2 regions of the Priestia sp. YIM B13486 genome follow, and region 2 is predicted to be linked to the other one. Evidence: a T-box and tRNA genes for the amino acid it is inferred to sense, from the RefSeq annotation. Region 2 holds a T-box; the other holds one or more tRNA genes.
What was found. The T-box of region 2 lies ahead of thrS (threonine--tRNA ligase). A T-box ahead of a tRNA ligase gene usually reads a tRNA of that ligase, here a tRNA-Thr.

Region 1 (3,423 bases), on a different contig from region 2:
GCATTTTTAAATATCCAATGTTTGCTTTATCATCAACGATTTCAATGGTGATTACAATGGCATTATTCTCAGCCATGCTGCTAATGCCAATTTATGTTCAAACAGTACGAGGCATTTCTCCGCTTCACTCAGGATTACTAATGCTTCCGGGTGCGCTACTCATGGGTGTAATGTCTCCGATTACCGGAAAATTATTTGATAAATTCGGAGCGCGTGCACTGGCTGTAACGGGTCTAACGATTACAGCCGTTACGACGTATTTCTTCAGTAACTTAGAGCTTGATACGACATATACAACGCTCATTACGCTTTACACGCTTCGCATGTTCGGAATGTCTATGGTGATGATGCCGGTTATGACAAACGGATTAAATCAGCTGCCGCAACGCTTTAATCCGCATGGTACTGCGATGAATAACACGCTTCAACAAGTATCGGGAGCTATTGGTTCGGCTCTTTTAGTAACGGTAATGTCAAATCGTACAGCTACGCATGCAAAAGAGCTTGCTCAAGATGCAATGAGCGGAGCAGGAGCAGCGAATGCAACGGCAGCCGGGGCAGCTCAAATGAAAGAACAAATTGGGATGCAGGCAATGGTACAAGGAATTAACGATGCGTTTGCCGTCTCAGTAGTACTAGTGGTGGTTGCTTTAATTCTTTCATTGTTTATGAAACGCGCCACGCCGGCAAGTGAAGATGAAGTGATAAAGGAAAAAGCAGGACGCGAGCAGTTTGCTAAATAAAAAAGAAATCCCCGCTGTTTCAGCGGGGATTTCTTTAGCTTGTATATCTAAAGCTTAAGCCCATTTTCTTTAATAATTTCCGGTAGCCGATGGACGTTTGATCAGCCATAATATGCGCTTCCATCTGCAGGTCTAAAGGCAAGTCTTCAGGCTTTTGGTTTTCAACCATTTCACGGTCTTCGTCAAAGACGCGAAGGTTAAAGTCATACACACCTTCAACGGGAGAATCTTTGTCAAAGTTTCGAGCGATTGGTGCGAATAAACGTGTTTCGCGGGCTGAAATAGGAGAGACTGCATTCATAATCCACAGTTCTGCGCCTTCTGGGAAGTATACTTTTAGCGTAGCTGTAAACGGCGGATAAACATCAAAGACGCGAAGCCATTTAAAATCAGATGGATTTAAATGCTGCTGTTCTTTGGAATAATTGCTCACGGTGCTCGTATATTCTACATGAAGCCCATACTCTGTATCGCTTACTTTATATTTAGGCACAAAGGCGTTGTTTCGATCACCAAATGTGTCCGTGTGAACCCAAGCAAAATGAGCTACGTCTAAAAAGCCTTCCATTTGACGACCGGCCGAACCCATGATATCAAAGCTCGGACAAACAATTTGCTGAAAATCAGGGTCCTCCCACGCATCGAAGTAAGGCAGGTTATCTTGTTCTCCTGTCAGGGAAGTCCACACTAATCCAAATCGTTCAATAACTGGATAGACGGCCATACACAAGCGGGGAGAAATATTGGCATCAGGGTGAGCTGGAATCGACGTGCATGCACCGTCCGTTGCATAGCGGAAGCCGTGGTAAGGACAGACAATTTCATCATCTTCCACCCAGCCCATGCTAAGAGGGGTGCCTCGGTGAACGCATAAATCACGAGCCGCCACTACTTTGTGTGTGGTACGGTATAGAACTAGATTTACATCTAGCAGTTTTACGGACGTTGGTTTCTCTGTTACATCACTGCAGCGTGCGACGGGGTACCAATACTTAGCGAGCGTCGTCCAATCTTCCAGGCTGAACGTGCAGTCTCTTGGGTAGGGAGTTGCCGTTTTTGATTTGGTCATGGTTGGTTGTTGTTCCATCTATTTTCTTCCCTTCTTTTGTAAGCTCTTTTACTAAGGGTAATATAAAAAAAGAAAATTCACACAATTTATGTAAGGAGTTCTAACATAAAATATGGAACTTTGTAAAAAGTGCGAATTTCAGAAGACGTAAATTAGAGAATATACCAATAAAAAATTTAAAAAAGCGCTTCCTAAATGAATTTAAACGTGATATAATTTTCCAAGACGCTGGTGTAGCTCAGTAGGTAGAGCACTTGCATGGTAAGCAAGAGGTCGCAGGTTCGATCCCTGTCGCTAGCATACTAAAAAACCTTCTTTCTTGTTGAAAGAAGGTTTTTTTATTTGTGTCGGCTTTAAAATTATTCTCCGAATTATTCTTTCCCTTCTTGTGAAAACTTTAACAGTTTGATAGCCTTATTAGGAGGTTTTGAGAAAATATGTGTATCTTTTCCCCTGTGTCTTATGAATCATATTTAGAAATATTCTTAAAAGAATGTTTATTGCCTCTAAATATTGGGTACACAAAACTAGGGGTTAAATTTCAACAGGGAGTGTGAACGATAATTTGATTACGTTTAAGAATGTGTCAAAGCAATATCCAGACGGTACGACCGCCGTGAAAAATATTAATCTAGAAATTAAAGAAGGAGAGTTTTTCGTTTTAATTGGTCCGAGTGGGTGTGGGAAAACAACCACCTTAAAAATGATTAACCGTCTTCATGATATTACCGAAGGAGAACTATACATAAAAGATAAGCTCGTATCGGACCACAACATACATGAGCTACGCTGGAACATTGGTTATGTTCTGCAGCAGATTGCTCTTTTTCCTCATATGACCATCGCTGAAAATATAGCCATTGTACCCGAGATGAAGCATTGGAAGAAAAACAAAATCAAAACGCGCATTGATGAACTGCTTACCTTGGTAGGACTAGACCCAAAGCAGTATCGGAACCGAAAGCCGTCTGAGCTCTCAGGTGGCCAGCAGCAACGTGTAGGTGTAGCACGTGCCCTCGCAGCTGATCCCCCCGTTATTTTAATGGACGAACCCTTTAGTGCCCTCGATCCGTTAAGCCGCGAACAGCTTCAGCAAGATGTTATTAGCTTAAAAGAAAAAATCAAAAAAACATTTGTGTTTGTTACGCACGATATGAGCGAAGCGATGACGCTTGGAAATCGTATCTGCCTGATGAAAGATGGGGAAATTGTTCAAGTTGGAACCCCGGAGGAATTCATCCAAAAGCCTAAAAATGAATTTGTAAAAACATTTATTGGAAATCAAGGCAATGCTTTATTTGAGACATTGGATATGTTTGTCAAAGAAAGTGAACAGCCAGACGTAGAACCTACTGAAGAGTTAGCTTCAACCGCCACTGTTCAGCAGGCAATGGACGCCCTTTACGACCATGAAGCAATAGCCGTGAAAAAAGGGAGCAAACGTATTGGCGTTGTAACGCGCAAAACTCTATTAGCGTTTCTTTCTGATAAAACGAAAGAAGGAGGAACGCTGTAATGAATGCACTAAGCACATTATTAGATCAACGAGGAGATGCACTGTTTCAAGCTCTTCTTGAACACATTCAAATTTCAGTGCTGGCTCTTGTTATC
Region 2 (3,423 bases):
ATTAAGAAACAGTATCCTGTCTAATCCCGAAGTTAAAACATTTTTGCAAGAGCATCGCCATGAGTTAGATGAGCAAATGGTTGACCGAGGTCTGATGAAGATGCATGAATTTATCGATCAAAGCAAATGCTGTGACAAGTGTCCTTCTCTGCAAAGCTGTGTCAACATGGTGAAAGGATACCACCCTCAGCTGGTTGTAAAAGGCCGTAATATTGATTTACAGTATGAACGCTGTCCTAGAAAAGTACAAGAAGATGAGCGAAAAGAACAAGAATCTTTTATTCAGTGTATGTACGTGCCTAAAGAAATTTTACAGGCAACAATGTCTGATATTGAAATTGAGCAGGGAAGATTTGAAGCCATTAAACTAGTAAGAGATTTTGTGCGAGAATATGAGCCGAATAAGAAAATGAAAGCTTTATATTTACATGGTTCGTTTGGTGTGGGGAAAACGTATTTTCTTGGAGCAATTGCCAATGCGTTAGCCGAAAAGAAAGTGAAATCTACCATTCTGTATGTCCCTGAGTTTTTGCGTGAGTTAAAAGGTTCGTTTCAAGATCAAAGTTTCAATGAGAAAATAGAGTATGTCAAAAAAGTACCGGTTCTTATGCTTGATGATCTCGGAGCAGAATCCGTAACGAGCTGGATGCGAGACGATGTGCTCGGAACCATTTTACAATTCCGTATGCTCGAAAATTTGCCGACATTTTTCAGCTCGAATTTAAATTTTAAAGAGCTACAACATCATTTGACTTATACCCAAAGAGGCGAGCAGGAAGAGCTCAAAGCCGCTCGTGTCATGGAACGAATTAAGTCTCTAGCCATTCCTGTTGAAATGAATGGAGAGAATAAACGAAATAGATGAGCAGGTCGTTTTACATTTCTTGTAACGACTTGCTCATTTTTTTGCATGTTGCCCCATATACATTAATAAAGCGTGTCCAAAGGGGGGCTATGAGGAATGAAAATATTCTTTAAATATGTAGAAGACGCAGTCGTTGTATATGAGTCTTTATGCGCGAAGCGAAGCGCTTTATCATATGGTTCACAGTGCTTGAAGCTGGTGAATAATCAGCTTTTAGTCATTGATGAGACATACAATAGAGAGGCCATTTTACAAGACATGGTGATACCGGTATTAACCCACGTAATTTTAAAAAAGAAAGAAAAAAAGATGATGGTAAACATATTAAAAGAACAATTTTTCTATTCAGAAGAGGAAGAGCAAGATTTGCTGCTTCAAATTATGGGGGGGATTATGGAAGGAGAGAGAGGCGAAATTCCGCAAAAAACATTTTCTCTTCCAAGAGAATTACTTATCCGCCAGGCTCTTCAAGACTTCTTCATTCATAATGTAACATTCACCTTTGAGTCTTTTCTCCAATTCCGTTTAAAAGAATATCAAGAGCGGCTGCGCTATTATGCCGAGCTGGCGATTGATGAATATAAGCTTGAACAAGACTATCAAATTCTTATTCATCAGCTGCGTCAAGCAGCTAATGAAAGACAGTCATCTACAGGTAACGTGTATGTAATGCACTTGAACAAAAACAAGTTTGTACTGTACGACCACAACAGTAGATATGTTCCTGAACGTGAATGTGCAGCTCTAGCAGAGGCCTTTTTATCTGAACAAGAATCATTATACATAGACTCAACTATTATCGCGCCTTTGCTAAGTTTATCTCCAGCTGCTATTCATCTGTATAGCGACCAGCATGATCATGATTTTGTTTATACCATTCAAAATATCTTCCAAGAAAAAGTTATGTTATACGAAAAAAATGAATTTCCGTTTGATCAAAAGCAAAATATAACGTGAAAGGTTGATTTCTATTTTGAAAATGAATATAATAAATGCATATTGAAAAACAGCTATATGTTACAAGTTATGATGAGGACATGAGTGTATATTTACGGTTTGTAGAGAGGGAGATCCAGGCTGAAAATCTCCTAACACGGAATATATTCTTACCACCTCTAAACTTCAGTAGTAAACGAGCAGAGCCTCTAGTAATTACTGACGGAATTTCCGTTATAAAACCTCGAGCCGCTTCGGGTTCTTTGGGTTATCCAGAATACGAAGAGGAAACAAGGGTGGTACCGCGTGTATACACAACTCGTCCCTTTTGATAAGGGACGAGTTTTTTGTTTTTACAAAAAGTTTATTCAGTTATGTTAAAGGAGTGGAAAGTTGTGTCAGAAGTAATCAAAATGACATTCCCTGATGGAGCTGTTAAAGAGTATCCAAAAGGATCATCAACAGAAGATATTGCGGCTTCTATTAGCCCGGGATTAAAGAAAAAAGCATTAGCAGGCAAAGTAAACGGCGAGCTGCTGGATTTACGTACGCCAATCGAAGAAGATGGCAGTCTTGAAATCATTACACAAGATGCTCCTGAAGCGCTTGAAATTATGCGTCACAGTACAGCGCATTTAATGGCTCAAGCAATCAAACGTTTATACAAAGATACAAAAGTACAGCTAGGTGTAGGGCCGGTTATCGAAAACGGTTTTTACTATGACATCGATATGGAAGAATCAATTACTCCTGAAGATTTAGGTAAAATTGAAAAAGAAATGAAAAAAATCGTTAATTCAAATATTGAAATTGAACGAAAAGAAGTTTCTCGTGAAGAAGCCATTCAACTTTTTAAAGAAGTTGGCGATGAACTGAAGCTTGAATTGATCGATGCGATTCCAGCAGGTGAAAAGGTTACGATTTACCAACAAGGCGAATTCTTTGACCTTTGCCGAGGCGTGCACGTGCCGTCAACAGGCAAAATTAAAGAATTTAAACTATTAAGCGTGGCGGGTGCTTATTGGCGCGGAGACAGCGATAATCAAATGCTGCAGCGTATTTACGGTACAGCATTCTTTACAAAAGCAGATTTAGACGAGCATCTTCGTCTTCTTGAAGAAGCAAAAGAACGTGATCACCGTAAACTTGGTAAAGAGCTAAACTTATTTACAAATTCTCAAAAAGTAGGACAAGGTCTGCCTTTATGGCTTCCAAAAGGTGCGACGATCCGCCGTATTATCGAGCGTTATATCGTAGATAAAGAAGTAAGCCTTGGTTATCAGCACGTTTACACTCCAGTGCTCGGAAGTGTAGAACTTTACAAAACGTCTGGTCACTGGGAGCACTACCAAGATGACATGTTCCCTGCAATGGAAATGGATAACGAAGACCTGGTTCTTCGTCCGATGAACTGTCCTCATCACATGATGGTTTACAAACAAGGTATTCACAGCTATCGTGAGCTTCCAATCCGTATTGCTGAGCTTGGAACGATGCACCGCTACGAAATGTCAGGAGCATTATCAGGACTTCAGCGTGTTCGAGGCATGACGCTAAATGATGCGCATATCTTTGTACGTCCCGACCAAATCAAAGAAGAATTTATTCGTGTAGTTCGCTTA

Region 1: it has a tRNA-Thr gene. The T-box ahead of thrS (threonine--tRNA ligase) is inferred to sense a tRNA for this amino acid. The anticodon was not compared.

The regions. Positions count from the first base shown of each region.
Region 1 covers NZ_JBHZOZ010000009.1:144,028-147,450, reverse strand. The annotation lists gene ACFX4G_RS21275 (DHA2 family efflux MFS transporter permease subunit) at 1-743, shown strand, start outside; gene ACFX4G_RS21270 (Rieske 2Fe-2S domain-containing protein) at 778-1,830, opposite strand; tRNA gene ACFX4G_RS21265 (tRNA-Thr) at 2,040-2,112, shown strand; gene ACFX4G_RS21260 (ABC transporter ATP-binding protein) at 2,378-3,328, shown strand; gene ACFX4G_RS21255 (ABC transporter permease/substrate-binding protein) at 3,328-3,423, shown strand, end outside.
Region 2 covers NZ_JBHZOZ010000001.1:683,450-686,872, reverse strand. The annotation lists gene dnaI (primosomal protein DnaI) at 1-865, shown strand, start outside; gene ytxC (sporulation protein YtxC) at 962-1,822, shown strand; T-box leader at 1,883-2,131, shown strand; gene thrS (threonine--tRNA ligase) at 2,176-3,423, shown strand, end outside.